One region of the Mesorhizobium sp. 113-3-3 genome, then DNA from elsewhere that is predicted to be linked to it. Evidence: riboswitches for the same ligand, from Rfam matches in the RefSeq annotation. Region 1 holds a riboswitch; each other region holds the start of a gene.
The links. Region 1 has a riboswitch for cobalamin ahead of JG746_RS01970 (aromatic ring-hydroxylating oxygenase subunit alpha). Riboswitches for the same ligand answer to the same signal wherever they lie in the genome.
Positions count from the first base shown of each region.

Region 2: another riboswitch for cobalamin. It lies ahead of JG746_RS17335 (CbtB domain-containing protein); the one in region 1 lies ahead of JG746_RS01970 (aromatic ring-hydroxylating oxygenase subunit alpha).
Region 3: another riboswitch for cobalamin. It lies ahead of JG746_RS23565 (DUF1636 family protein); the one in region 1 lies ahead of JG746_RS01970 (aromatic ring-hydroxylating oxygenase subunit alpha).
Region 4: another riboswitch for cobalamin. It lies ahead of bluB (5,6-dimethylbenzimidazole synthase); the one in region 1 lies ahead of JG746_RS01970 (aromatic ring-hydroxylating oxygenase subunit alpha).

Region 1 is NZ_AP023243.1:433,681-440,921, reverse strand. It holds gene JG746_RS01980 (alpha-ketoglutarate-dependent dioxygenase AlkB family protein) at 1-505, shown strand, start outside; gene JG746_RS01975 (hybrid-cluster NAD(P)-dependent oxidoreductase) at 584-1,681, opposite strand; gene JG746_RS01970 (aromatic ring-hydroxylating oxygenase subunit alpha) at 1,702-2,949, opposite strand; cobalamin riboswitch at 3,064-3,264, opposite strand; gene JG746_RS01965 (DUF680 domain-containing protein) at 3,760-3,957, shown strand; gene JG746_RS01960 (DUF680 domain-containing protein) at 4,030-4,236, shown strand; gene JG746_RS01955 (DUF680 domain-containing protein) at 4,309-4,545, shown strand; gene JG746_RS01950 (ABC transporter ATP-binding protein) at 4,632-5,744, opposite strand; gene bglA (beta-galactosidase BglA) at 5,776-7,241, opposite strand, start outside.
Region 2 is NZ_AP023243.1:3,560,012-3,567,252, forward strand. It holds gene JG746_RS17310 (hypothetical protein) at 1-558, shown strand, start outside; gene JG746_RS17315 (hypothetical protein) at 662-1,033, shown strand; gene JG746_RS17320 (hypothetical protein) at 1,269-2,069, opposite strand; gene JG746_RS17325 (MFS transporter) at 2,187-2,657, shown strand; gene JG746_RS17330 (aromatic ring-hydroxylating oxygenase subunit alpha) at 2,661-3,797, opposite strand; cobalamin riboswitch at 3,968-4,165, shown strand; gene JG746_RS17335 (CbtB domain-containing protein) at 4,199-4,378, shown strand; gene JG746_RS17340 (CbtA family protein) at 4,394-5,212, shown strand; gene cobU (bifunctional adenosylcobinamide kinase/adenosylcobinamide-phosphate guanylyltransferase) at 5,205-5,720, shown strand; gene cobO (cob(I)yrinic acid a,c-diamide adenosyltransferase) at 5,722-6,336, shown strand; gene JG746_RS17355 (hypothetical protein) at 6,363-6,677, shown strand; gene cbiB (adenosylcobinamide-phosphate synthase CbiB) at 6,695-7,241, opposite strand, start outside.
Region 3 is NZ_AP023243.1:4,796,520-4,803,760, reverse strand. It holds gene JG746_RS23580 (bifunctional helix-turn-helix transcriptional regulator/GNAT family N-acetyltransferase) at 1-556, shown strand, start outside; gene JG746_RS23575 (AraC family transcriptional regulator) at 563-1,396, opposite strand; gene JG746_RS23570 (winged helix-turn-helix domain-containing tetratricopeptide repeat protein) at 1,546-3,039, shown strand; cobalamin riboswitch at 3,204-3,410, shown strand; gene JG746_RS23565 (DUF1636 family protein) at 3,502-3,900, shown strand; gene JG746_RS23560 (ABC transporter ATP-binding protein) at 3,897-4,685, shown strand; gene JG746_RS23555 (ABC transporter substrate-binding protein) at 4,735-5,682, shown strand; gene JG746_RS23550 (FecCD family ABC transporter permease) at 5,682-6,725, shown strand; gene JG746_RS23545 (MarR family winged helix-turn-helix transcriptional regulator) at 6,881-7,241, shown strand, end outside.
Region 4 is NZ_AP023243.1:5,293,783-5,301,023, forward strand. It holds gene dxs (1-deoxy-D-xylulose-5-phosphate synthase) at 1-421, opposite strand, end outside; gene JG746_RS26005 (pirin family protein) at 605-1,525, opposite strand; gene JG746_RS26010 (DUF2277 domain-containing protein) at 1,566-1,832, opposite strand; gene JG746_RS26015 (exodeoxyribonuclease VII small subunit) at 1,932-2,183, opposite strand; gene JG746_RS26020 (histone deacetylase family protein) at 2,187-3,113, opposite strand; cobalamin riboswitch at 3,278-3,471, shown strand; partial or broken gene bluB (5,6-dimethylbenzimidazole synthase) at 3,566-4,150, shown strand; gene JG746_RS26030 (hypothetical protein) at 4,267-5,250, opposite strand; gene JG746_RS26035 (TetR/AcrR family transcriptional regulator) at 5,347-5,955, opposite strand; gene JG746_RS26040 (MFS transporter) at 6,076-7,241, shown strand, end outside.

The DNA.
Region 1 (7,241 bases):
GCGCACCGGCAAGGAGATGAGCGTGCGCATGACCAATTGCGGCCCGCTCGGCTGGGTCACCGACAAGGAGCGCGGCTATCGCTACCAGCCGACGCATCCGCTGACCGGGGAGCCATGGCCGCCGATTCCGCAGGGCCTGCTCGATCTGTGGCGGCAGGTGTCGGGATATCCGAATCCGCCGGAGGCCTGTCTGATCAATTTCTACACGGCGGATGCAAAGATGGGCCTGCACCAGGATCGCGACGAGGCCGACTTTTCGGCGCCCGTCGTCTCCGTGTCGCTGGGCGATGATTGCCTGTTCAGGGTCGGCCAGACGACGCGCGACGGCGCCACCAAATCGTTCAGGCTGAAGAGCGGCGACGTCGTCGTGCTTGGCGGCGAGGGCCGTCTCGCCTTCCACGGTGTCGACCGCATCTATCCCTCGACCTCGGCGCTGCTCAAGAATGGCGGTAGGATCAATCTGACGCTGCGGCGGGTGACCAAGCCGCACGAGAACGGCTTATGAGCCGACCTTGACCCACGTTCCTATCAAGCAGCCGCCACTGCTTGGCAAGGCCGCCATGCAGGGTCCTCCCGACCGCTGTTACGCCTCGATTTCGAGCGCCGACAGCGGCTTCGAGCAGCAGGCAAGGATGAAGCCGTCATCGATCTCGTGATCGAGGATGCCGCCATTGTGGCTCATTTCGACGGCGCCCGAGACTTTCTTCACCTTGCAGGTTCCGCACAGGCCGAATTCGCAGGCCGCGGGTATCCGCACGCCGGAGGCGCGCGCCGTCTGCAGAACGGTCTGCCCGGCGACGCACTCGGCATCGACATCCGAAAGCGCGAAGCGGATCGGTGTTGCTTCGACGGGAACGGCCACGCCGTCTTCGCCGGGCGACGCGAACGGTGCCGGGACCTCCTCCATCACGGGTGCGGCAAAGCTCTCCTGATGGTATTTCGTCATGTCGAAGCCGGCGGCTTCCAGCATGCCGCGAACGGCGCGCATGAAAGGATCCGGACCGCAGCAGAAGATCTCGCGTTCGCGGAAATCGGGCGCCAGCAGCGGCAGCCGGATCGCGTCGATGCGGCCCATATGGCCGTACCAGCCCTCGCGGCTCGACCGTTCCTCGATCATGAAGCCGAGCGACAGGCCCGGCATATGGCCGCCGAGCAGTTCGAGCTCCTTGCGGAAGATGATCTCTTCCGGGCGTCGCGCGCAGTTGACGAAGCCGACATCGGTCCACGGCGCGCAATCGTTCAGCCAGCGCAGCATCGACATCATCGGTGTCACGCCGGAACCGGCCGAGATGAACAGATATTTGGCCGCCGGGTGGCTGTGCAGCGAAAAGTCGCCGTTCGGCCCATAGGCCTTGACGTGCGAACCGGGCACCAGATGATCGAACATCCAGCGTGTGCCGATGCTGCCGGCCTGCGCCTTCACCGTCACCGCGATCGAGAACGGCCGCGACGGCGAGGACGACAGCGTATAGGTGCGCATCAGCGGCCCGTCCGGCGTCGGCAGTTCCAGCGTCACGAACTGGCCCGGCTTGTAGCGGAACCAGGTCTGGTTGTCGGAGCGGAAGGTGAAGGTCTTGACGTCAGGCGCCTCGTCGCTGACGCCGATCACTTCCAGCACCTGCAGCCTGTCGTTCCAGGGCGCCATCTGATCAAGATGGCGATAAAGGCCAAGGTCAGTCATCGCGTTCATCCCTCAACCTCTCAAGCGACACTGCGCAGCGCAGGCCGGCCGTCATCGGCAAGGCGCGGACCGATGAAGCGCGCGTACCAGTCGACGAACTGGATCACGCCGCCCTCGTGCAGCTCCGAGTAGGGACCGGGCTCATAGGCCGGCGACAGGATGCCGAAGGCGTTTTCCTCGACGATGCGGCGGTCCTGGTCGTTGGTCTCGGTCCAGACATGGGTGAGTTCGGCAAGATCGTAGTCGACGCCCTCGACCGCATCCTTGTGGACCAGCCACTTCGTCGTCACCGCCGTTTCCGTCGCGCTGATCGGCAGCACGCGGAAGGTGACGGCATGATCGATGAGGATATGGTTCCAGGTCGTCGGGTAGTGATAGTGCATCAACGTGCCGATGCGATCGGCCGAGACCGTGTCAGACAGGTTCTTCTTCACCGCGCGCTTGCCGTTCATCGTGTAGCTGACAGCGTCGCGCAGCAGCGGCGCGCGGGTGGCGCGGTATTGCCCGGCCGGGTCGATGCGGAACTTGCTCGGCAGGCCGGCGGCCTCGCATTTGGCCCAGTGCGCCAGCATCTCCGGATCGCTGTCGGCGCCTTGCACGCCGGTCACCGTCGGGGCTTCCGGGAAGGTCTTGCACAGCTCCGGATGGTTGCCGGCGCAATGGTAGCACTCGCGGTTGTTTTCCCAGACGAGCTTCCAGTTGCCCTTCTCGACGATCGTGCTCTCGAAGGCGATCTTTGCTTCGCCGAGCCGGTGCGGCTTGAGATAGGGTTCGATCATCGCCCGCATCGGCGCGAAGTCGGCCGGCTCCTTGGCCAGGCAGATGAAGACATAGCCGGCCACGCTTTCGCAGGCGACCGGCTTCAGGCCGAACTGGCTCTTGTCGAAACCGTCGGCCATCTGGCGGGCAAACAGCAGCCTTCCGTCCAGCTCATAGGTCCACTGGTGATAGGGGCAGACCAGCTTGGCGGCCATGCCCCTGTCGGTGTTGCAGACACGGCTGCCACGATGGCGGCAGGAATTGTGGAAGGCATTGATCTTGCCCTGCTGATCGCGCACCAGCACGACCGGATAGTCGCCGATCTGCACGGTGATGAAGCTGCCGGGCTTGGGAAGTTCGCAATCATGGCCGATGAACAGCCAGTCGCGATACCAGATCAGCTCCATGTCGAGCTTGAAGAAATCGGGATCGGTGTAGAAGGGCTGCTCGAGCGAGAAGCCCTCTCTGCGGCCGTTCAAGAGCCTCAGCATATCGTTGCGCGCATCCATGTCCTGTCCTCATGCTTCAAGGACTGAACTGGTGGTGATTGAGGAAGGATTAGACGCAGAACGGCAAAAGCCGGGCATGCGCCGTCCGCCTCTTGACCGCCCACCGCGATCAGTCGAGTTCAAAAATCTCGGGCTGGTTTCCGGGCTCTGGAGTGTCCTTGCGGACGGTCGCGACACCTTCCCAGGCTTTCGCCCAGTGGTCTCCCGTTGCGACTTGAACTCCACCACCGTTGCGGGGGCAGCGCCGGACTTTGACCGGCTTCCCAATTCTCCGCCCCGTCGTCACGAAGCGGCACCTGAGATGACATGATCTAATCACGACAGCGTTTGCGACATCGGCATGAAAGCGACATCGCATCCATGTGGCGCGACACGCATGCGCAACGAACAGGGCACGGACAGCCCTCACGAAAATCGCCCCCGGTGGCGGCGGTGCCGTTCGGCAAGATCGACCCGGAACCGGCGCAAAAAAGGTTAACGGTATCGAAAAGTGACTATTAGCAAAGTCTAAAATCGAACCGAACGGTTCGTTTCTGTTGACGGTGCGTGCAGGACGGTGTGAACGACGGGCCCCCGATACAGTTGGTGATCGCAGCACTGGTTTTAGCTAACAGTCTGATATCAAGTAGGAAAATGTTTCACGTGGACCGCCTTGGCGCAATTTCAAGTGGTGAATCCTTGGTCCACACGGAACAACTTCGTGATTGGAAACGGCGAGAGGGCTTTCCCACATCGGGGCTGTCCGAACGACGCGATTTCAATCCCAAGACACGCCGCTAGACGGACGGAAAAAATACTGGAGTACTAAAAATGAAAAAGATTGTTCTCACTGCCGCCGCCCTTCTGGCAATTTCCGGCAGCGCCTTCGCTGGTAGCGACCACTATGGTTCGAATGCCGCCGCAGCCACGGCTGTCGACAGCTCGTACACCGCTTCGACCAAGAAGTCGGAACCGGCTGCTCAGACGCCTGCCCAGGGCGCCGATCACAACCTGTTCGGCAACAACTAACAACCGATGGCGGCTGGTGGCGGGCTTTTCGCCCGCTGCCACGGCTGACCTCAAGAAATTCAGGAGACTATCATGAACAAGATCATCCTTGCTGCCGCCGCCGTCCTGGCCATTTCCGGCAGCGCCTTCGCCGGCAGCGACAACTACGGTTCCAACGGTGCCAACCAGCCGGCCGCTGCGGTCGACAATTCCTACACGGCTTCGGTCGGCAAGTCGGCTCCGGCCACCCAGGCTCCTGCTCAGCAGGGCTCCGACCGCAACCTTTTCGGCAACAACTAACAACCGATCGCGGCTAGCGGCGGGCTTTCCGCTCGCTGCTCCGGCCGATCTTAAGAAATTCAGGAGACTAAAATGAACAAGATCATCCTTGCTGCCGCCGCCGTTCTGGCTATCCCCGGCAGTGCTTTCGCGGGCAGTGACAATTATGGCTCCGATGGCGCCAACCAGCCCGCCGTAACTTCGATCGACAACTCGCGTACGGCTTCGATTCGCGAGAACGGCTCGCCTGTCTACAAGCTGCTCAATTCGTCGGGCGACGTGCAGAAGTCCGCTCCTCAGGGCAGCGACCGGAACCTCTTCGGCCGTTAACAGCCGAAGCTGATTTCCAAGAAAGAGCGGCGAGCCTAGCCCGCCGCTCTTTTTTGTGTCGCTTTGACCCGGCAGTGCGTGCGGCCTCAGGCCGCTTTTGCTTCCGGCTTTTGCAGCGCGAAGGAATGTCCGTCCGCGTCGAAGATATGCAGGTCCTCGGCGTTGGCGCTCAGCCGCAATGTCGAACCGCGCTTGACCTCGACATTGCCCGGCAGTTTGGTCACCAGCGGCAGGTCGGCGCGGCCGATGTCGACATAGACCAGCTGGACCTCGCCAAGCTGCTCGACATAGTCGACCGTTCCCTCGAACAGATACTCCGTATCGCTGGCGATGATCAGGTCTTCCGGCCGCACGCCGAAACTGACCGCCGCGCCCTTGGCCGAGGCGGGCGTCGTGATCGGCACCGTCGCCTTGCGACCGCCGACATGGCTGACGACTGTCGGGTTGCCGGTCTTGTCGATGGTTGCCGGCAGGATGTTCATGGCCGGCGAGCCGATGAACTGGGCGACGAACAGATTGCCGGGTTTCTTGTAAAGGTCCATCGGCGTGCCGACCTGTTCGACATGGCCGTCCTTCAGCACCACGATGCGGTCGGCCAGCGTCATCGCCTCGACCTGATCGTGGGTGACATAGATCATCGTCGTGTTGGGCATCGATTCCTTGAGCTTGGCGATCTCGATGCGCGTCGCGACGCGCAGCGCGGCGTCGAGGTTCGAGAGCGGCTCGTCGAACAGGAACACTTTCGGATTGCGCACGATGGCGCGGCCGATGGCGACACGCTGGCGCTGGCCGCCCGACATCGCCTTGGGCAGCCGGTCGAGATATTTGGTCAGCTGCAGGATTTCCGCGGCCTGGCGCACGCGGCGGTCGATCTCGGCCTTGTTTTCCTTTCCGATCTTCATCGAGAACGCCATGTTGTCGTAGACCGTCATATGCGGATAAAGCGCGTAGGACTGGAACACCATGGCGATGCCGCGCTTGGACGGCGGCACGTCGTTGACCACGTCGCCATCGATCTTGAGCTCGCCCGACGTGATTTCCTCGAGCCCGGCAATAGAGCGCAGCAAGGTCGACTTGCCGCAGCCGGACGGACCGACGAAGACGATGAACTCGCCCGATTTGATATCAAGGTCGATGCCGTGGAGAATGTTGAGATTGCCGTAGGACTTCTTCACTTGTCTCAGATTGACATCGGCCATTGGTTTCCTCCCAGTGATTTCCTCAAGGATTTCAGTCTATGCGCCCGAACCAGGCACCGTAGCCGCCAAGCTCGATCGAACCGGGGTTCGCCTGCCCGGAAAAACCGTGCCCCGGCAAAGGTTGCAGGGATCGGCTGCCAAGGTCAACCTTGGCCGGCCCGGCGCCGAGGTTGAAGACGCAGACGATCTCATCGTTGCCGGCGCGGCGCGTGAAAGCGACGGTGTCGCCCTCGCTCTCGATGAAGGTGATGTCGCCCTTGGCCAGCGCCGGATGGGCGCGGCGGAAGGTCAGGAAGCGCCGGTAGTGCTCGAGCAGCGAACCCTGGTCGCCCTGCTGGACATTGACCGCCTGCGCCAGATGCTTGGCCGGCACCGGCAGCCAGGGCTTGGCCTGTGAGAAGCCGCCATTCTTGGCGCCGCCGTCCCACACCATGGGCGTGCGGCAGCCGTCGCGGCCCTTGAACTCCGGCCAGAAGCGGATGCCATAGGGATCCTGCAGGTCCTCGAAGCGCAACTCGGCCTCGCCGAGCCCGAGTTCTTCGCCCTGGTAGATGCAGACCGAGCCGCGCAGCGACATCAGCAAGGCCGAGATGACCTTGAGATAGGCGACAGGGTCGGCTTCGCCGGCGGCCCAGCGCGAGGCCGGGCGCATCACGTCATGGTTGGAGAACGCCCAGCACGACCAGCCGTCGCTGGCGACCCTGCCAAAGGCTTCCAGCACCGAGCGGACCTTGGCGGCGCTGATCTTTTCCGGCGCCAGGAAGTCGAAGGAATAGCACATATGCACGCGCTTGCCGCCGGCTGTGTAGGCGGCCACGACTTCCAGCCCGCGCTGCGAATCGCCGACCTCGCCGACAGCGGCGGTCGCCGGATATTCGTCGAGCAGGGCGCGGAAGCGCTCCAGGAAGCCGAGGTTTTCCGGGCGGCTCTTGTCGTAGAGATGATCCTGGTAGTTGTATGGATTGACCGCCGGCGCGGTCTGGTCGTTGCGCTCTTCCGGCGGCAGCGGCGGATTGTTTTCCAGGCCCTGGCTGTGGAAGTAGAAATTGATCGTGTCGAGCCGGAAGCCGTCGACGCCGCGTTCCAGCCAGAAGCGGGTGACGTCGAGCAGCGCGTCCTGCACCTCGCGATTGTGGAAGTTGAGATCGGGCTGCTCGGCCAGGAAATTGTGCAGGTAATATTGCTGGCGGCTGGTGTCCCACTGCCAGGCCGATCCGCCGAAGATTGACAGCCAGTTGTTGGGCGGCGTGCCGTCGGGCCTGGCGTCCGCCCAGACATACCAGTCGGCCTTGGCATTGCTACGGCTCGACCGGCTTTCCTTGAACCAGGGATGGATGTCGGCCGTGTGCGACAGCACTTCGTCGATCATCACCTTGAGACCCAGCCGGTGCGCCTCCGCCGTCAGCGCGTCGAAATCGGCGAGCGTGCCGAACATCGGGTCGACGTCGCAATAGTCCGAGACGTCGTAGCCGAAATCCTTCATCGGCGACTTGAAGA
Region 2 (7,241 bases), 3.1 Mb from region 1:
ATCGTCTTCAACTATGATCGGTGTTTCGAGCATTTTATGCTTAATGCGATCAAGGAATTTTATCGCATTCCGGAAGGCGAGGCGGCAAAGTTGGTTAGACTGATAAAGATTTATCATCCCTATGGAACCGTTGGTTCACTGCCTTCAATGGGAGTAAATTCGGCAAATCCTTCTCCATTCGGTGGGGATGTAACGGGCGGGCAACTCTTGGAGCTTTCAAAGGGCATCAAGACGTTCACAGAGGGAGTCGACCCGGACTCCAGCGAGATTAAGGCAATCAGGGAAGCCGTGAAATCTGCGACGACGATTGTGTGCCTTGGTTTCGGCTTCATACCGCTCAATATGGACTTGTTGCGCCCGAATATGTTCGCCCTACCGACGACAGCCAAGAAAACCTACTACGCAACGGCAGTAGGGCTTTCAGACCCAGACACAAATTTGATTAGAGCCGATCTTATCGATTTGTGTCCAGCCAGCGAAGTTGAAACCTACCTCGATAACAAGCTCTATTGCGCCGACTTGTTCAGAGAATATGCCCGTAGCCTCTCCCTTGGCTGAAACCAAAAATCATTCTTCCTTTGTTTAAGGAATCCGCTTAGTAGGAAACTATCGGCAAACGGGAAAGCGGTTTCGCTTTCTTAAACAGGGAAAGGGAGACCTCGTGGCAATCACATATATGGACCAGTTGAAGAAGCTGGACGAACAGCAAGCCAAGATCGAACAGGAACGCCAGAAGCTACAGGCAGCGGCGCATGACGAAGGCATGAAGGCTGTTAATGACGCTATCGCAGCGCTGAACGATCTTGGCTATTCGTACAAGGTGGTGGAAACCAAGGGTGTCCATTTCGTCACGCCAAAGAAGGTCAAGGGCTCAGGAGCCGGAACCCGTGCACCATCAACCGGACCATGCCCAATCTGCCAGTTCGAAACCAATCCGCATCATGACGCTAGGAAGCATCGTAGCCAGCCGGAAGGCCAGAAGAAGCCATTCACGGCAGAGGAATTGACGACATTGGGTTTGGTCAAAGTTTGAGCGGTGAAGGCCGCTAAACCCAAGCGGGAAACTCTGGAAATGTTGGACGGAAGAAAGGTCTTTTCGGCCGACAATTGGAAAACCATCTGGCAGGCCAGAGGTGATCCAGACGGCAAGAGTCACCGCAAGGTTTTCGACAATCCGGTTCCTTGTCATCCTTCAGGGTTCCTAACCCTAAAAAACCGCTGATACACACTTCACAAAGAACCCCGGCAAGTCCGGGGTTCTTGTGGCTCTAAGGTTCTATCTCGACATACCGGCAGTTGGCGTAAAATTTTCCCACCTGCCACGTGAAGTGGTGTTCCGATTGATCGGTAGCCGAACAGGTTTCGCCAATGATGTTTTGGCCCTTCGGATTGGTCACTATGGACTTGGCGGTGTAATTCCAGAAACTATCAGCTTGCGGATCATCCGGCTTCGAAAATTCGCTGTACTCAATCGTGCCACATGAGTCGCCAGTTTGAATGGTCGATTGCCAGCGTTTGGTTGAAAAATTAAGGGTGAAGGTCTTATCGAACTTCCAATTGCTGATTTTGCATGTGGAGTTGGCCAAATCTTCGCTTGCTCTGGCCATTGCCTCAGCGTTGGTTCGGTCATGGCTTTTGCAAAAATCGGCAAAGGCTTTCATCATTTTCAGGGTGTCAGCTTTAGCTACTGGCGGCTGCTTGGCCCAATTTTCTTCGAAACCCTTCTTATCGGCCACTTCGGCTGGTGCTTTTCCGCTTTCCAAAGCCTCCACAATGCCGGGATAGGAATCGCATCCCTTGAATTCAGAAGCTGGAGCTTTGAGCAAATCACCCACACCTTTTGCAATGCGTTCTGCCGCTTTCGTCTCGTCCGGTTTGCTAACGGTCGTCTGGGTGAAGTGGCAATGCATCTGATCCACAACCGGTGCATCGCATTCAGCGGTGATTGCGCTTTTCTCGTCGGCATTCAGAACGTAAACGGTGTTTGGCGGGATGTTGTCGGCAAAGGCATTGGTGGATGACATCGATAGGGCGGCAACTATCAAAGCCGCCTGCACTTGAGCACTCATACGAAATCCCTCCACCAGTTAGAGACATATCATTGGGCGTGTTGGTCTGAAAGGTTCGGAAAAACCCACGGAACGCCGGGAATCCGGGCTTTTCTGCTTTCAGGAATTGACCAAACCATGTTCATGGTGATCACCGGCGAGGGCAAGCTGGCCGGCGGCCTGCTGGTCTCGGCCGGCAACGCACTTTTGTTCATGGCGATCTTCTGGGGCAAGGCCGGAAAACGCTTTGGCGGTCGGCGCACCATGACATTTGCTTATTTCGCCATGTCGGCGATGCTTCTGGCCGCAGGCACTGTCGGCGAAACCGTGCCGCTGCTCACCGGCGCTTTCCTGCTGTGCGGCGCGTTCTTCACCATCGCGCTCGATGCGCTGGGGTCGACCGCCTTCATGCGTTCGGTGCGCTCCTATGAGCGGGCGCAGATGGCGGCGGTCTACCGCACCTATCTCGACTTTTCCGAGCTGACGCCGCCGCTGGTCTATTCCGTCGTGCTGGCCTTCTTCGGATTGGGCTCGGTTTTCGTCACGCTCGGCCTGCTGGCGGCGGTGTGCGGCTTCGTCACCTGGCGCTATCTGCCGAAGTCGCTTTGATCTTCAGGGCTTGGGTGCAAGTGCGCCATGGCGCTCGCGCACCCAGTTGTGGAAGCGGTGCAGCTCATACTCCTCGGGCATCAGTACGCCGGCGGCGTGGCGCATCGAGCGCAGGCCTCTCTGGTTGACCTCGCAGATCGCCGCGTCCTCTTCCAGCACCTGTGAGCCAAAGGCGACGATGTTGTCGATGTCGGTCACGGCCAGCGCCTCGGGCGCGAAGAGCCATTCCGCGACAAGCTCCGTCTGTTCGGGACCGAGCGGCACCAGGCGCACGGTCCTAACATAGTCGACATGACCGACGATGAACATCGACGGCAGGCTGGTGGCGTAGGTCTGGCCGGCGGCGCGTTCGGCTGGTGTCAGGCCTGAGAAGACCGGCCCATGCGTCTTGCCGTCACTCGACCATGTTTCGGCGCCGGCGCGCAGGCCGCCGGAAAATTCCGGCGCGTCATTGTCGGCGTGGCGTGTCCATTCGGGATCGTCGTGCCGGCTCATCAGGCCGCGGCCATAGATCGGCACCAGCCGCGACAGGTCCTTGTGCACGCCCGGACAATGCAGGCACTCGTTGAAGTTTTCCCAAAAGATCTTCCAGTTGCAGTGCATCACCTTGCGCAGCACATGGCCCGATAGCAGCGTTTCCAGCGGCCAGTTGCCGAGATCGCCGGAGGCCGGGTCGAAGGAGGCCTGCGCGGAGCCCGCCGCATCCTCCTGCAGATTGACGAAGACGAAGCCGCGCCACACCGAGAGCGCGACGCGATAGAGCGGATGGTCGGCCTTGTCGAAGCCGTCCGGCAGCGATTTTGAAGGCACGCGTACGAGGTCGCCGCGCTGCGAATAGGACCAGGCATGGTAGGGGCACGTGATCAGCCGCGCCTTCAGCCGGCCTTCGCTCTCCTGGCAAAGCTGCGAGCCGCGATGCCGGCAAGTGTTGTGGAAGGCACGCAGTTCGCCGGTGTCGTCGCGCAGCACGATGATGTCCTGCGTGCCGATGCGGAATCGGCGGAAGGCCAGCGGCTCTGCCAAATCGGCCTCGCGGCAGACGAGCAGCCAGTTTTTGTACCAGATGGCGTCGAGGTCGCGCTGGTAAGCCGCTTCATCCCAATAGGCCGACGTGGGCAGGGTCGATTCGACCTGGGTCAGGCCATTGTAAGGGGCGCGCTCGCTGGCAGTGGGCTACATGGCTGGCTTCCTGTGAAGCGATCAGCCGACACCCGGCCAGGAGAATTGTCAATTGTCGTGCCTGGAGACGGCATGGCGCAATCGCGCTGGTTGTCGGCGGAATTTGGTTTGCCGCGTGTCGCGATTTTCCCTATAGTCATGCAGTCGTCGGTTCCGTTTTGGAGCCAAGAGGGAATGCGGTGCGGGCGAAGTTCTTGCCCAATGCCGTGGCTGCCCCCGCAACTGTGTGCGGTAGTCCTCTCCATATGCCACTGAAGATTCGTCTTCGGGAAGGTGGGGAAGGGCGCTGATCCGCGAGCCAGGAGACCTGCCGACGACGGCAAAACTGACAGGCCCTCGGGTGGAGGGTGAAAGGACAAGATATGAATACCGCTTCCGTCTCCCTCGGCGCCTCCGTCTCCTCGCAGTCGCGCTTCATGCAGCTGGCGCTTGCCGCGCTGCTCGGCACGTTCATCATCGGCTTTGTCGGCTTCTCGCATATCGAAGCGGTCCACAATGCCGGTCATGACAACCGGCATTCGATGGCGTTTCCCTGCCACTGACGAGGATCTGACATCATGAATCTGTTTCGCAACGTCGTGTTCATCGCGGCGATAGCAGGGCTCGTGGCCGGCGTCGTCCTCGCCTGCATGCAGGCCTATGCCACCGTGCCGCTGATCCTCAAGGCGGAAGTCTACGAACAGGCCGAAGGCGGCCACAGCCATGACCATGCCGCCGCGCCCGCGGCGCCGGCCAATGCTGCCAGCGGCAACGCCATGAGCTCTGCCGCGCCGGCGGCATCGAACGCCATGAGCGCCGCCACCCCGGCTCCGGCCGTTGCCGCTGCTCCGGCCGAAGACGAGGGCTGGGCGCCGGCCGACGGCTTCGAGCGCTTCGCCTTCAACGTGATGTCCAATGTCGTCACCGGCATCGGCTTCGCGCTGATCCTGGTCGCAGTGTCGGAATTCGCCGGCGGCATCGGCAATTGGCGCCAGGGCGTGTTCTGGGGCCTGGCCGGCTTTGCCATCTTCACTTTGGCGCCAGGTCTCGGCCTGCCGCCGGAACTGCCGGCCATGCCGGCGGCGGACCTCACGCAGCGCCAGATCTGGTGGGTGGCGACCGTGATTGCAACCGCTATCGGGCTCGGCCTGATCGCGTTCCGCAAGTCGCTGCCTCTGGCCATCCTAGCCGTGGCGCTGATCGTTGCTCCGCACATTGTCGGCGCGCCGCAGCCCGACAGCTTCGAGACGCCGATCCCGGAAGGCCTGCATCACCAGTTCGTGGTGGCGGTGACGCTGACCAATCTGGTGTTCTGGCTGGTGCTCGGCGCCGTCGTCGGCGTGGTGCGCGGACGCTTCACCGGCACCGCGACCAGCCTGCGCGACAGCTTTGCCTGATCGCAACGAACTGACCTTCATCATCGGCGGTGCGCGCTCCGGCAAGAGCGCGCATGCCGAAACCCTGGCGACGGCCTTGCCCGCGCCATGGACCTATATCGCGACAGGCCAGGCCTATGATGACGAGATGCGCGAGCGCATCGCGCTGCACCGCTCGCGGCGCGGCGAGGGCTGGACGACAGTCGACGCACCGCTCGATCTTGCCGCCGCGCTCGAGGCGTTGCCCGACAACCAGCCGGTACTGGTCGACTGCCTGACGCTATGGCTGACCAATCATATGCTGGCCGATCACGACGTCGTCGCCGAGTGCCGGCGGCTGGCGGATGTGTTGTCGCGGCCGCGCGGACCCTGGTTCGTGGTCTCCAACGAAGTCGGGCAAGGCATCGTGCCCGACAATGCCCTGGCGCGCCGTTTTCGCGATGACGCCGGCCGGCTCAACCAGCATGTCGCTGCAATTGCAGATACGGTGCTGCTGATGGTGGCGGGGCTGCCGCTCAAGGTGAAGTGACATGACCGACATCGACAATAAGGACGAAGAGCGCCATCGCGCCAAGATGGCCAAGCGCAAGGCCGTGCAGGATGCCGAGGTGGCGGCCAAGACGATCGAAAAGGGGTTGTTGATCGTTAACACCGGTCCGGGCAAGGGCAAGACCACGGCCGCCTTCGGCCTGGCGCTGCGGATGCTCGGCTATGGCAAGCGCGTCGGCGTCGTGCAGTTCATCAAGGGCAAATGGCACACCGGCGAGAAGGATGCGTTTGCTGCCTTCGGCGATCGCGTTGTCTGGCACGCGATGGGCGAGGGTTTTACCTGGGAGACGCAGGATCTGAAGCGCGATATCGCGGCCGCCGAAACTGCCTGGGCCAAGGCGCTGGAGTTGATCGCCGATCCCTCGATCAGCCTTGTCGTGCTCGATGAACTCAACATCGCGCTACGCTACGATTATCTCGATCTCGACAAGGTGGTTGCCGAGCTGAAGGCGCGCCGCGAGGGCCTGCATGTCGTCGTCACCGGCCGCAACGCCAAGCCGGCGTTGGTCGAAGCGGCGGACCTGGTTACCGAAATGGGCGTGACCAAGCACCACTTTTCAGCAGGCGTGAAGGCGCAGCAGGGGATAGAGTTCTAGTCGCTTGGCAAGCGGGAGCGTTGTTTTTGGAACAAGCTGTAATCGTCTATCTTCGTCTCAATGACGGTCAGTTTGGAACGCTGCGAGAGCACGAACCCGTTCGCGCGTTGGAGGAACGGTTAGAGCAAGCCGTTGGAAGTGCTTCGGTCGGAGAGTTTGACGGCGATTTGTTTGGTGAGGGTGAGTGCGTCCTCTACATGTACGGGCCAGATGCTGAACGACTTTTTGCCGTGATCGAACCTATATTGAAATCGTCTCACGTGGCTGCCGGCGGGTATGCGATCAAGAGGTTCGGCGAGGCAGCTGATCCAAGCGCAAAGGAAATCCGCGTCACTTGGTAGGTTGGGTTTCGATCTACTCAGGCCAAGATGACGACGACCGAAACCAGCCCAAACAGCGCGATCAGCAGATAGTCGGCCATGCGGTAGAGTTTCAGCGCCCGCCGGATGTCGCCGCTGTCCACGTCGCGGCGGCCGCCTTCGCCCATGAAGGCGTCGTCGACCATGATGCCGCCATAGCTGCGCGGCCCGGCAAGCGCCAGGCCAAGCGCGCCCGCCATGGCCGCTTCCGGCCAGCCAGCATTGGGTGAGCGGTGCTTTTTCGCATCGCGCCACACCGCCTGCCAGGCGCTGGCGGGATCGGCACCCTTGACCAGGAAAGACGCCAGCACGATCAGCAGCGCCGTCAGCCGCGACGCCGGCAGGTTGATCCAGTCGTCGAAGCGCGCCGCCGCCCAGCCGAAAGCCTCGTGGCGCGGGGTGCGGTGGCCGATCATCGAATCGGCGGTGTTGGCGGCCTTGTAGGCGGCGCCGCCGGCCAGCCCGCCGAGACCGGTCCAGAAGGCGGGCGCGACGATGCCGTCGGAAAAATTCTCAGCCAGGCTCTCGATCGCCGCGCGGCAGACG
Region 3 (7,241 bases), 2.7 Mb from region 1:
TACATCCGAGCAGGACCGGCTCGTGAAGTCCATGCGCACGGTCCAGGCACTGCTCGACGAAAGCGCCGAGCCGCAAGTCCCTTATCTGCTGCGGCCGCTGCAGATCGGCGACATCGGCTGGATCACCCGCCGACAGGGGATGCTCTACGCGCAGGATTATGGCTGGGACGAAACCTACGAGGCACTGGTCGCCGAAATCCTCAGCGAGTTCGTTAAATCCTTCGACCCGAAATGGGAGTGCAGCTGGATCGCCGAGCGCGATGGCGAGGTCGTCGGCTCGGTCTTCGTCGTGCGCAAGTCGCCCGAGGTGGCGAAGCTCAGGTTGCTTTATGTCGAGCCTTCGGCCCGCGGCCTTGGCATCGGCGCGCGCCTTGTCGACGAATGCATCGCCTTCGCGCGAGCCAAGGGTTACAAGACGCTGACGCTTTGGACCAACGACATACTGGGCTCGGCCCGTCGCATCTACCAGGCGGCCGGCTTCAGGCTGATCGATGAAGAGCGCCACCATTCCTTCGGCAAGGATCTGGTCGGTCAGACCTGGGATTTGAAATTGTAGTGCCGATTAACCCTTGACCGGTATCCAGATCTCCAGCCCGCCATTGCCGCTGCGCGGATCGAACTCCGGGCCGTAGCGTTCGAATTCCGGCGCGTCCGCTATTTCGTGCCCTGAGGCCGGCAGCCATTTGTTCCAGATCGTGTTGACCGTGCGGCGGATGGTCGAGATGTGCTCGCGATGCGAAAACACCGCATATTTCTGCGCGGGTACCCGAACGCGGCTGAACTCTCGGGGAAGGTCGGAAAAGTCCGAGACCTCGACGCCGGCGATGTAGTCGAAATTCCCGGCATCGTCGCCGTTGACGCAGACGCCATAGGCGACGTCGCCGGTCTCGCCCGGAATGTTGCCGATATACGGGCCAAAGCGCTGCCACTGCATCGGAATGGCGGCGCTGGTTTCGCAACTGTAGCGTTCGCCCAGCCCCGCGATCAGGAACGGCCGGCTGGTCTCGAAGCGCGGCGGCTCGAGGTTGGTGAGAAAGGACTGGTCCATCAGGATAGGCTCCACGAGGTCGAGCGTGTTGGTCGAGCCTTGCGCGCGCACCAGCTCCGGCGTGGTGCCGAACTGGTCGCGGAAAGCCCGGGTGAAGGCCTCATGCGAGTTGTAGCCGGCCTCGAGCGCAACCGAGAGGATGTCGGGCGCCCCTTCGGCCAGCCTGCGCGCCGCCTCGCTCAAGCGCCGCGCGCGCATATAGCCCATGACGGAGCGGCCGGTGGCGGCGCCGAAGGCGCGCGTCACATGAAAGCGCGACACGCCGCTGCTTGCCGCGACGTCGTCCAGCGAGATCGCCTCCGGCAGATGGCTTTCGACAAACCACAGCGCTTTCTCGGTCGGGTTCATGGTTCCTCGCATTGGCGCGCCGACATTACTGACCGTGTCGACGGCCAGTTTGATCGAAATTGCGCATTGGGCAATAATGCATGTGTCCGTGCCGCGTCGACGTGGGAATTGATGCGGCATGATCCCATGCCCGGGGAAGGGGTGTCCCGATGACTGCCGCGGTTGCCGACCAGGTGTTCCGGTTTGGCGGGTTCACACTCGACCTTGCCATGGGCACGCTGCGTGACGTCAACGAGCCGCTGTTCCTGCGCCCCAAGGCCTATGCGCTGCTCTCGCACCTTGCCCGCAACATGGGCCGGGTCGTGCCGAAGTCGGAGCTGATGGATGCCGTCTGGCCGGGCGTCTATGTCACCGAGGATTCGCTGACGCAGTCGGTGCGCGAAATCCGCAAGGTGCTGGGCGGAGAGATGGTGCGCACGGTCTCCAAGCGCGGCTATATGCTGGCGGCCGGGATGGAAGCCGCGCCGAAGATCGGCGCCCAGCCGATCGTGGCGGTGGTGCGCTTCCGCAACGAGAGCGGGGACCCGGTCGACGAGGCCATGGTCGACGGTTTCGCCGAGGATCTCATCAACGGCGTCGCTCGCTTCGGCACGGTCACCGTGCTGGCGCGCAACTCAAGTTTTTCTTTCGGCTCCTATGGCCGCGCCGAGTGGCCGCAGATCCGTGCCCGTATCGGTGCCGACTATCTGGTTGAGGGCTCGCTGCGCCGGCAGGGCGAGCATGTCGTCGTGGCCGTCAGCCTCATCGACATCGCCACCGCCAGCCAGCTCTGGGGCGACCGCTACCAGTCGCAGGGCGATGGCCTGTTCGCGATCGAGCGTCAGATCGTCGAGCAGATCGTCAGCCGGTTGGTCACGAGGGTCGCCAATGCCGGGCTGGAACAGGCCTCACGCAAGCCGATAACCAGCCTTGCCGCCTACGAGCTTCTGCTGCGTGGCTTTGCGATGTTGCGCGATCCCGCACAGACCGACCAGCGCAGCGCGGAAATCCTGTTCGAGGCGGCCATCGCCAAGGACCCGAACTACGGCCTGGCCTATACCTATCTTGCCCTGGTGCGGGCTTTGGACGGAGAGTTCGGACGTGCCAGAGATGCGGTGCTGGAAAATGCGCGCGACCTTGCCGACAAGGGCCTCGCTCTGTCGCCGGACCAGCCGACCGGTCACCGCGTGCAGTCGCTGATCCGCCTCTATATGCGCGACCACGAAGCGGCGGAACATCATTTGCGCATCGCGCTGCAGCTCAACCCCTACGATGCCGACAGCATCGGGCAGATGGGCATGCTGCTGACCATGCGCGGCCGGCCGCTCGAGGCGCTCGACTGGCTGGCGCGCGGCATCCGCATCGATCCCTTGCACCCGCACTGGTACCAGTTCGACCGGGCACTCGCGCTCTATATGATGGGGGAATACCGGCAGGCGGCGGAAGCGCTGGAGCTGGCGACGCGCCCGGCGCCCTGGATCCGCACAAGGCTGGCGGCCTGCTATGCGCAGATGGGCGACATGGAGAAGGCGCGGCGGCAGATCGTCCTCATCGAGGAGGGCGATCCGTTTTTACCGATCGACTATGCGCTGCGCGGCGTTCCGTTCGAGAACAAGGCCGATGCGGAGCATCTCGCCGAAGGCGTCAGACTCGCCCTTGGCTAGTGCATGTCGCTAAGCATCGAAAACAAAGATCCAAAGCGCTTCTATGTAGCGGCCCTGATTGACATCGTTGCCTGACTGTGTATGTAACGTTATAACAAATTAGATGATTTTGCCGGCGCATTCGAGATCGGACCAAAAACCGTTGCGGCGCGATCGGCGGGAATCTACGATGGCGTGGTGATGGTCCCCGAGTCGAAAGGCGAGGGGTGAAAAGGGAACACGGTGAGACCCGCAAAAGGTTGATGCCGTGGCTGCCCCCGCAACTGTAAGCGGTGAGCAAGATCCGACATGCCACTGGCCGGCAAGGCTGGGAAGGCAGGATTGCGCTGAGACCCGCGAGCCAGGAGACCTGCCATCACTGAGTTGACCGGACGGGGTGTGCCGGGAGGAGACGTGGACGTCGGTCTTGTCGGCCGGCTCGCCAACATCCTTCCGTCGCCAGTTTTGGAAAGTGACGGAACGTTGGACGGCGCCATCGATCATCGCATCATCGTGTGCACGCTTTGCCGCGACATCCCGACCGGGATCAGGTCGGGCGAAGGCCTGTGTGCCGATTTGCGGTCCCGGCTCACGGCCCACCATGAGCCCGCCGTGGCGCATAGCTTCACGGTCGAAGGCGTCGAATGCATGGCGGGCTGCGCGCGGCCGCTCACGGTGGCCTTCCAGGCTCCAGGCAAGGCTTCCTATCTCTTCGGCTCCATCGACGCCGAGGCCGATGCCGGCGATCTCGTGCGATTTGCCAGGCTTTACGCCTCGCTCGCCGACGGCTGGTGCAATTCCGGACAACGGCCGCCGCGACTGGCCGGCAAGACGCTGGCCCGCATCCCCGGACCGGGCAAGTGCGCGGGCAACAACCGATGACGATTCCGCTTCTCGAAGCCCGCGACCTCTGCGCCATGGCGAATGGCCGCGATCTGGTCCACGCCGTCAGCCTGTCTATCGCTGCGGGCGATCGCCTTGCCATCATCGGCCCCAATGGCGCCGGCAAGACCACGCTGCTGCGCATGCTGTCGGGCATACTCAGGCCAAGTTCGGGCGAGGTGAAGCTTGGCGGGTGCCGGATGGACAGGATCTCGACCGCCGAGCGCGCGCTGCACATCGCCGTCGTCGGCCAGACCGACCAGCCGGACCCGCGGCTGGCGGTGATCGACTATGTCGAACTCGGCCGCGTCCCGCATGCGGGCCGCAGACGCAGGAGCGAGGAGCGCGACATCGTCGTCGACGCGCTGCGCCGGACCGGCCTGTTGCCGCTGCTTGGCCGCACGATCGGCTCGCTGTCGGGCGGCGAACGCCAGCGCGCCCAGCTGGCGCGCGCCATCGCGCAGCAACCGAAAGTGTTGTTCCTCGACGAGCCGACCAACCATCTCGATCCGCGCGCCCGTGGCGAGCTGCTCGAACTCGTCGCCGGCTTCGGCATGACGGTGATCGCGGTGCTGCACGATCTGGCTCTGGTGACGCCCTTCGCTACCCGGGTCGCGGTGATGCACGAAGCGCGGCTGCATGCGCTGGCAGCACCCCGCGAGGCGCTGACCCAGAAACTGATCCGCGAGATTTTCGGTGTCGACGTATTTCGCCTGCGCCATCCAACCGAGGACCGCGAACTGACGGTCTTCGATGTTCCGAACCGCGCCGCGCCGCCTTCCTGATCGAAACCCATCCCTTCTTCCGACACAGTTCAACCTAGGAGCAAAATCCGTGAAACGTCTTGCACTGTCGCTCGTCTTCTCGCTGCTGGCCTCGACGGCCTTCGCCTTCCCGGTCACCGTCGACAGCTGCGGCAAGCCGCTGACCTTCGACGCGCCGCCCAAGCGCGCCGTCATCCATGATCTCAACATGGCCGAGATGGCCTTCGCGCTGAAGCTGCAGCCGTCGATCGTCGGCCTGACCGGCATCACCGGATGGTACAAGGTCGGTCCCGAATTCAAGGTCGAGCAAGGCGCCATCCCGGAACTCGCGCCCAAATACCCGACGATCGAGAATCTCGTCGCCGTCGAGCCCGATTTCCTCTTCGCCGGCTGGTACTATGGCATGAAGCCCGGCGGCGACGTGACGCCCGACACGCTCGCCCCGCACGGCATCAAGACGTTGGTGCTGAGCGAAAGCTGCGTCCATCTCGACAAGAACCGCCCCGCCGCCTCGATGGATCTTCTGTATGGCGACGTGGAAAAGCTCGGCAAGATCTTTGGCAAGGAGGCGGACGCGGAAAAGCTCGTCTCCGGCTGGAAGGCGCAACTGGCCGATATCACCGCCAAGGTAGGCAACGCCAAGGGGACGCGTGTGTTCCTCTACGACTCCGGTGAGGACAAGCCGTTCACCGCCGGAAAATTCGCCATCCCCAGCGCCATGATCACGGCGGCCGGCGGCGACAACATCATGGCCGACATGGACACCAGCTGGGGCAACACAGACTGGGAAACCGTGGCGTCGCGCAACCCGCAATTCCTAATCCTGCTCGATTACCAGGATGGCGGCGGCTACAAGAAGCTGCTCGATTTCCTGAAGGCCCATCCGGCGATGAAAGAGACCGACGCGGTCAAGAACGAGCGCTTCGTGGCGCTGCGCTACGCCGAACTGACGCCCGGGCCCGCCAACATCGAGGCGATCGGCAAGATCGCCAAGGCGATGCATCCGGAAGCGTTCTGATGCTTCTTGCCCCCGGGCCCGGTGCGCTTTCAGGGCACAAGGCATTCGCGCTGGCGATGGTGGCGGGCACGGTGGCGGTCGTCGCCCTCGTGCTCATGTCGATCGCCTATGGATCGACGCTGATCCCGCTGAGCGACGTCATCGCCTCGCTTGGCCATGCCGTCGGGTTGAACGGGCATCAGGTGTCGGGTCCGGTCGGCAAGATCGTCGTTGACCTGCGGCTGCCGCGCACGATCCTGGCGGTCTGTGTCGGCGGCGGCCTTGGCATCACAGGCGCCTTGCTGCAGACCGTGACCCGCAACGATCTCGCCGATCCCTTCCTGTTCGGCCTGTCGTCGGGGGCTGCCGCCGGCGCTGTTTCCGTCATCACCGTCTTCGGCGACAGCTTTGGGATCTGGACCTTGCCAGTAGCCGCCTTCACCGGCGGCATACTGGCCGCCTGCATCGTCCTGCTGCTGGTCGCGCGGGTGAGGGGGCAGGGACTCGAACGGCTGATCCTTGCCGGCCTTGCCGTCTCCTTCCTGTTCACGGCCGTGACCAACTATCTGGTCTTTGCCGGCGACCAGCGCGCCGCCCATTCGGTACTGTTCTGGACGATGGGCGGGCTCGGTCTGGCGCGCTGGGACAATGTCTGGCTGGGCGCCTTGGGCGCCGGCACGATCGCGGCCTACGGGCTCTGGAACCACCGCCGGCTGGACGCCTTCCTGGCCGGTGAAAGTGCCGCCGAAAGCCTTGGCGTGCCGGTGGCGAGGATGCGCAGGACAACGTTTCTCGTCGCCGCCTTCTCGACGGCAATTCTCGTCTCGGTCGCCGGCGTCATCGGCTTTGTCGGGCTGATGATCCCGCATCTGTCGCGGCCGCTGGCCGGTCCGCTGCATCTGCGCCTGATCGCCAGCTGTGCGCTGTTCGGAGCCGTGCTGTTGCTTGCAAGCGATCTTCTGGCGCGGACCTTGCTGCCGCCGCAGGAACTGCCGATCGGCATCATCACCAGTTCGCTCGGCGCCTTCTTCGTCGTCACGCTGGTCGTGCGAAACCGCCTGTGAAACGGCGCGCTCCACCTGTCCGGCTGTCCTTCGGAGGCAAGGGCGTTCACCAATCGCTAACCAAGATGGCGTTGCACGACCGTCTTGCACATTTGCCGGCTCTCATCGCGACGTGGCATCTTGAATAGTAAGCACGCTTATTATATGTATCGCTCATGGTTTCTGATGGCATAGACAGACTGGGATTTCTGATCCACGACGTGCAGCGGCTGATGCGCAAGCGTTTCGAAACGCGCGCCAGCGGGCTCGGCCTGTCGTCGGCGCAATGGCGCCTGATGGTGCGCGTCGCCAAGGAAGAGGGCGTTACCCAGGCCCGGCTCGCGGAATTGCTCGAAATCGAGCCGATCAGTGTCTCGCGTCTCGTCGACCGGATGGAGGAGGGCGGCTGGATCGAGCGCCGCGCCGACGCCGCCGACCGTCGCGTGCGCATGATCTTCCCGACCGCCAAGGCGAGCGCCGCCTATGCCGAGGTCAAGAGTCTGGCCGGTGAAGTCTATGAAGAATCGCTTGTCGGCG
Region 4 (7,241 bases), 2.2 Mb from region 1:
CGCCGGAGAGGTCGCGGGCGGCGGCCATGCCGAGGCCGGCGGAGATCGATGTCGAGGAGTGCGCGGCGCCGAAGGGATCGTATTCGCTCTCGGCGCGGCGGGTGAAACCGGACAGACCGCCTTCCTGGCGCAATGTGCGGATGCGGTCGCGGCGGCCGGTCAGGATCTTGTGCGGATAGGCCTGGTGGCCGACATCCCAGATCAGCCGGTCGTCAGGGGTGTTGAAGACATAGTGCAGCGCCACCGTCAGTTCGACCACGCCAAGCCCGGCGCCGAGATGGCCACCGGTGCGGGATACCGCGTCGACCAATTCGAGGCGAAGCTCGGACGCCAGTTGCGGCAGTTCGCTCTCGTCAAGCGCGCGCAAATCCGCCGGGATGCGGACCTTGTCGAGAAGCGGCGTATGCGGCGTTGCGTTCACGGTGCTCAGGCTTTCTGTTCAACGGCGGGATAGGCCGCCGGCCTGCGAAAGTAAATGCGTGTCTGTGACGCGGGTCTGCTCCCAAAAGGACAGCGCGTCGAAACAGTCTATGCCCGCGCTTTCAAGCCCTTGTTTTCATGCATATTGTGGTCCCGAAACCGGGCCGCTTTTGGGCGATATTCCTTAGTTTTCCGGCAGTGGGATGAACTCTTCCTCATCTCCAGGAACGATATCGAAGCGGCCCGTCTTCCATTCCTGCTTGGCCTGCTCGATGCGTTCCTTCGACGAGGAGACGAAATTCCACCAGATGTAGCGCTGCGAGCCGAGCGAGGCGCCGCCGAACAGCATGAAATGCGCACCGGTTTGCGACGATACGATGATCTCGTCACCGGGCCGGAACACCAGCAGCCGTTCGGCCGGAAAGACGTCGCCCGAAATCGCGACCTCGCCTTCCAGCGTGTAGATGGCGCGTTCTTCCGCATCGGCCGGGATCTTTATGCTGGCGCCGGGCGCCAGCCTGAGGTCGGCGTAGAGCGTCTCGGTATCGGCCCGCACCGGGGAGCGCAGTCCCTGGAAATCACCAATGACGATGCGGCCGCGGACGCCTTCGGCATCGATCTCGGGCAGCCGCAAGGCGGCGGTGTTCTCGAACACAGGCGCCACTTCCTCCTTGCCATCGGGCAGTGCCAGCCATGTCTGCAGGCCGGAGACCGACATCGGCGCGCCGCGCAATTCCTCCGGCGTGCGCTCGGAATGCACGATGCCGCGGCCGGCGGTCATCAAATTCACGTCGCCGGGCTGGATCACCATTTCGGTGCCCAGGGAATCGCGATGCCTGATCTTGCCGTCGAACAGATAGGTTACCGTCGACAGGCCGATATGCGGGTGGGGACGGACGTCGAGCGCCTGGCCCGCCCGCAGGATTGCCGGCCCCATGCGGTCGAAGAAGATGAACGGCCCGACCAGACGCCTCCTGGCGGTCGGCAAAGCGCGACGGACCTCAAAGCCGCCAATGTCCTTGGCGTTCGGGATAACCATCAGCTCGATCTGATCGCTGGCAAAGGCGTCGCCGGCTTCAGGGTCTTTCCCCGGGAAGAAGCTCATGAACTCTCCTTGTCAGCGCGCGATGGCCATTTTGGCGGCATCAGGCGAAGCGGATCGCCGCCTTTGCCCGCAATTTGGCCGCCACCTCTTCACGATTGCGCGGATGCTGGTTGGTTTCGAGTGAATCAAGAAGTTCGCGCGCCGATGCCGCGATGGCTTCGACGGCGAGATCGAACGCATGCTGGTTCTGTTTCGACGGCCGTGTCGTTCCGCTCAGCTTGCGGACGAACTGAAGGGCAGCGTCGCGGACTTCGTCATTGGTTGCGGGCGGGTCAAAATTGAACAGGGTCTTGATGTTTCTGCACATCGTTTCCGTATCTCCTATTGTCCTGGAGCCGTTTCAATCGGGACGAGCTTAATCCTCAGCCATGATCGTGTCCAAAAACCGGTAAGGCAAGACCGCCATTCAATCCGCGTCGAGCGGCTCGGTTCCGACCGGCTTGCCGTCGCGCGACAGCCTGATCTTCTCGACCTTGTCCTCGGCGGCCTTCAGCAGCCGGTCGCAATGCGCCTTCAGCGCCTCGCCGCGCTCGTAGATGCGGATCGACTGGTCGAGCGGTACGTCGCCGCGCTCCAGATCATCGACGATCTTCTCCAGCGCGTCGAGCGCCTGTTCGAAGCTCATCGCCTTGACGTCTTCGTTGGTTTCACCAGCCATCATTCACCCTTTCATCAGTCGCCCGACATGGGCGGCGACCGAAAATGCCAGTCCCTGCAGATCGTAGCCGCCCTCGAGCAGGCTGACGAGCCGGTTGCCGCTGTGGCGCGCGGCGCGCTGCATCAGCTGGCCGGTCGCCCAGTCGAAATCGTCCTCGGTCAGGTTGATCTCGGCCAGCGGGTCGCGGTGATGCGCGTCGAACCCGGCCGAGATGATGATCAGATCGGGCGCGAAATTGTCGAGCGCCGGCAGCACGCGCGACAGGAAAGCATCGCGAAACACCTCGCCGCCGGTCCGTGGCGCCAAGGGCGCGTTGACGATGTTGCCGACGCCGGTCTCGCTCTTCGCGCCGGTGCCGGGATAGAGCGGCATCTGGTGCGTCGAGCAATAGAGCACCGAGGGATCGTCCCAGAAGATATCCTGGGTGCCATTGCCGTGATGGACGTCCCAGTCGACGACCGCGACGCGCTCGGCGCCATGCTTCTTCTGCGCATAGCGGGCCGCGATCGCCGCCGTGTTGAAGAAGCAGAAACCCATCGCGGTGGTCTTTTCGGCATGGTGACCGGGCGGGCGGGCGGCGACGAAGACATTGTCGGCGCGGCCTGCAAAGACATCGTCGACGGCGGCGTTGGCGGCGCCGATCGCGGTGATCACCGCCTGCCAGCTCTTCGGGCTGGCGGTGGTGTCGGCATCGATACGGGCAAGGCCCTCTTCGGGGATTGCGGCGCGCACGCGGGCGACGAAATCGGCGGGGTGCGCGTAGAGGATGGTGGCCTCGTCGCCTTCCGGCGCCTTGACGCGATCAAGCGCGGCAAAGGCCTCGTCGTCGAGCACGCGCTCGATGGCGCGCAAGCGATCCGGCCGCTCGGGGTGACCGGGCGGCGTGATGTGATCCAGGAAGATCGGATGGGTGTAGAGACGAGTGGCCATGCCCCCTATCTAGTGCCCCGGCGCCGCGATGGCCATGCATTGCGGCTTGATGACTGGGGAAAATCGCGCCTGCGTCCATTGGCGTCGCTACGGGGATTGGCGCCGCCAAGGCTTCGGCGTAAGGTCGCAGCCACTGCCTGGTGCCCGCCAGTCTGTTTGTTTAGTCGCATTCTGCGACGCCGAGTGATTCCACTTGGCTGCAAATGCTCTGGCGGGAGAATCGGGAACACGGTTGAATTCCGTGGCGTGCCCAACGCTGTGAGGGGGACCGCGCCGGTAAATGCCACTGTCGATGACGGGAAGGCACCGGACGTGGGTTGATCCCGAGCCAGAAGACCGGCCTGGCAGGCATCGTCATCCGCATGGTCAGGCGGCTGGCATTGATTGCAATCGCAAGGGGACAAGCGATGCCGAAAACCATGACCGCTCCTATGGGCGACGGATTTGACCAGATGGCACGCGATGCGGTCTACCGCGCCATGTTCACGCGGCGCGATGTGCGCAGCCATTTCCTGCCCACAGGGCTCGACGACGAGGTGTTGGCAAGGCTGCTGCTTGCCGCCCATCATGCACCGTCGGTCGGCTTCATGCAGCCGTGGAATTTCATCGTCATCCGCGATGCCGCGCGACGGGCTGATGTGCGCGACCTGTTCCTGGCCGCGCGCGAACAGGAACTGCCCGAAATCGATGCGGAAAGACAGGGGCTCTACCGCAAGCTCAAGCTCGAGGGCATCTGCGAAAGCGCCCTCAACATCTGCATCACCTGCAACCGCCGGCGCTCGCAGGGTTCGCCGCTGGGGCGCTGGCACAATCCGGAGATGGATCTCTACAGCACGGTCTGCGCGGTGCAGAATTTCTGGCTGGCGGCGCGCGCCGAAGGCGTCGGCGTCGGCTGGGTCAGTATCATCGAGCCACAGGCGCTGAAAAGCCTGCTGTCCATTCCGGAGCACGTGACGCCGATCGCCTATCTCTGCGTCGGCCGGGTTTCCGAGTTCGCGCCCAAACCCGACCTTGAAACGCATGGCTGGGGCCGGCGGCTGCCGCTGCCCGAACTGATCATGAGCGAGACGTTTTGCGGGCAAGGCGAGGCATCGCTCAAGTCAGCGGTGGCACACCTAAACACCGCCGCCTGCGCGCCCGCATGTGCCCCCGATCAACGCGTTGCGCCGGCCGTGCCCCAGCGCGAGCCGCCAAAGGAGGCCAATGCCTTGTCCTTCAGTTCCCTGAACTTCGACGACGCCTCGGCCAGCCTGATGTCCCAGGCCGGATCGGGCACCTGGCCGGCGATGGTCTTGAAATAGACCTGCATCAGGCAGGCGATTGCGAAGGGTTCGATGAAGGCCGCCTTGAAGGCCCAGGCGAAAACGATGGCGAGCACGAAGGCCCAGCCGGCGAGTTGTCCGGGCATCATGAAGAGAATGGCGCCGGCCGGGGCCAGCATCAAAAGGAAGATCACGAAGGACACGCCCCACATGATGACCGCCAGCCAGACGGCGTTCTTCACCATGGTCTTGCCGTTCTGGGCGTAGAGCACGACGCCTTGCCTGGCGGTTTCGAAGGGCGAGGACGAATTGATGCGGATGTTGTAGCCGAGGATGATCTCGTCGACATAGGTCAGCGACAGGCGGATCACCGTGTTGATGAAGGAGACCAGGCCGCTCAAGCCAGGTATGGGCAGGAAGGCGGCGATGCCGCCGAGCAGGCCGGTGATGGCGCGGATGGCGCCCTTGACCAGCTGGTCGACGACGAAAAGGATGTTGGCCTCGGCGAAACGCTCGGTCACGACCTGCCTGGCATAGGCGATCTGGTTCTGGCCATCGGGCACATCCCGGCCGTCGATCAGATGGACCATGACGGCGATATGGCCGGCCTTGACGACGTAGAGGATGTATTCGCGGATCCAGTAGACGGCGATCGAAACCACGCCGAAGCCGACCACGCCGCCCCACAGGGCAAAGGACATCGGCCCGTCGGGATCCGTGGAGATATGGCCGACGCCATAGCCGACCGACGCGCCGGTGCCGGTCGCCACGATGTAGGCCAGCGTGATGCCGAAATAGACGATCATGCGAAAGACAATGAAAGGCCAGGTCCGCATCATGATGGACACCGACCTGCCGATATCGAAATCCCACATGTCCCGAATCTCCCCTCCAGAGATGGCTGGGGAGGATGCGCTCAACCCGGGGATTGTCAATCGCGGGCGGTGGACAGCGGCGCGCGCAAAGGGGATTTAGCTCTGCTGCGAAGCCGGTTTTCTGAGCAGTCCCTCGAGCAGTTGCTTGAACGCTGCAACCACCATCTTAGACGTCGCTTCGGGGTCGTTCGAATTGGCGATCCGCTGCGCCGCCTGGCTGCTCGCCCCATTGATCAGCCGCGCGGCGGTCTCGGGGTCGACGTCCGGGACGACTACCCCTTCCCCCTGCAGCGCGGTCAGATGATCGGTCATTGAACCAACGCAGGCATTGGCATTCGACCAAAGTGCTGGATCACCCAGCACGGCCGGACCGTCGCGGAACATGATGCGCTGGATTTCCGGCTCGAGCGCCATTTCGATATAGGTCGTGCACTCGTCGACGAAATGCTGCCAGCGGTTCGGCGCTCGCGACGCGACCTCATTCACCCGGGCCGCCATCTCGCCGTCGATTTCGGCTATAACCGCCTGCAGCAGGCCCTTCTTGTCGCCGAAGTGATGATAGAGCGCGCCGCGCGTCAGCCCGGCGGATGCGGTGAAATCATCCATCGACGCCTCGGCATAACCGATCGTGCCAAAGGCCTGGCGGGCCGCGGCGATCAGCTTTGCACGCGTTTCGGCGATCATTTCCTTGCGGGGTCTGTGCATTTCCGCCTGGTCCTATTCACATACGTTTCGTATGCCAATTGACATACGCCGCGTATGCTCTATCTATTTCTCATACGCTTCGTATGTAATTGTCAAACCGGCCTTTGTCGAGGAACCATCATGCAAAACCCCTATTCGGAAATTTTCCGCGCCCCAGGAGCCAAGGGATTTGCAGCCGCCGGCTTCATGGCGCGCCTGCCGATCGCCATGGCGCCGATCGGCATCGTGGCGATGCTGTCGCAGACGCGCGGCGAATACTGGCTGGCGGGCGCCGTCTCGGCGACATTCGCGCTGGCCAACGCATTCCTGGCGCCGCAGATATCAAGACTGGTCGACCGCCTTGGCCAGACACGGATCGTCGTGCCCACGACAATCGTCTCCGTGCTCGCCTTCATCACGCTGGTTGCGGCCGCCAATCAGGACTGGCCGGTCTGGACGCTGTTCGTGTCGGCGCTGCTGGCGGCGGCCATGCCCAGCATGCCGGCCATGGTGCGCGCGCGCTGGACCGAGCTTTTCCGGGGACGGCCCGAGATGAACACCGCCTTCGCCTTCGAATCGGCGGCGGATGAGCTGGTCTATATCGCCGGCGCATCGCTGTCGGTCGGCCTGAGCGCCGCCCTGTTTCCGGAGGCGGGCATGCTGGCGAGCACGCTGTTCCTTGCCCTGGGCTCGACGGCCTTCATCCTGCAGCGATCGACCGAACCGCAAGTGCGAGCGGTGGACCATGGCTCGAGCGGCTCGGCGATCCGCCTGCGGCCAGTGCAGATCATCACCTTTGCCCTGATCTTCATCGGCGCCACCTTCGCAACGACCGAAGTGAGCACCGTGGCCATCACCAAGGAGCTTGGCCAGCCCGGCGCCGCCAGCCTCGTCATCGGTGTCTACGCGCTGGGGTCGTTCGTGCTCGGCATCATTGTCGGCGCACTCAACCTGCAGGCACCGCTGCAGCGCCAACTCGCCATCGCGGTCGCCCTGGTTGCGCTCGGCACGCTGCTGCCGCTCACCGCCGGCAGCGTGCCGCTTCTGGCGCTGACTGTCTTCCTCAGCGGCGTGGCGATCTCGCCGACCTTCATCACGGCCTTTGGCCTGATCGAGCGGCATGTGCCTGAAGCGATGCTGACCGAAGGCATCACCTGGGTGACCACCGGGATCGGCATCGGCATGGCGCTGGGCTCCTTCGCCGCCGGCGCGGTGGTGGATGCGTTCGGCGCGCAGAACGGGTTCTGGGTCTCCGTGGCATCAGGCACGATCGCGCTGGCCACCGTGCTCGCCGGCCAGCGCGTCCT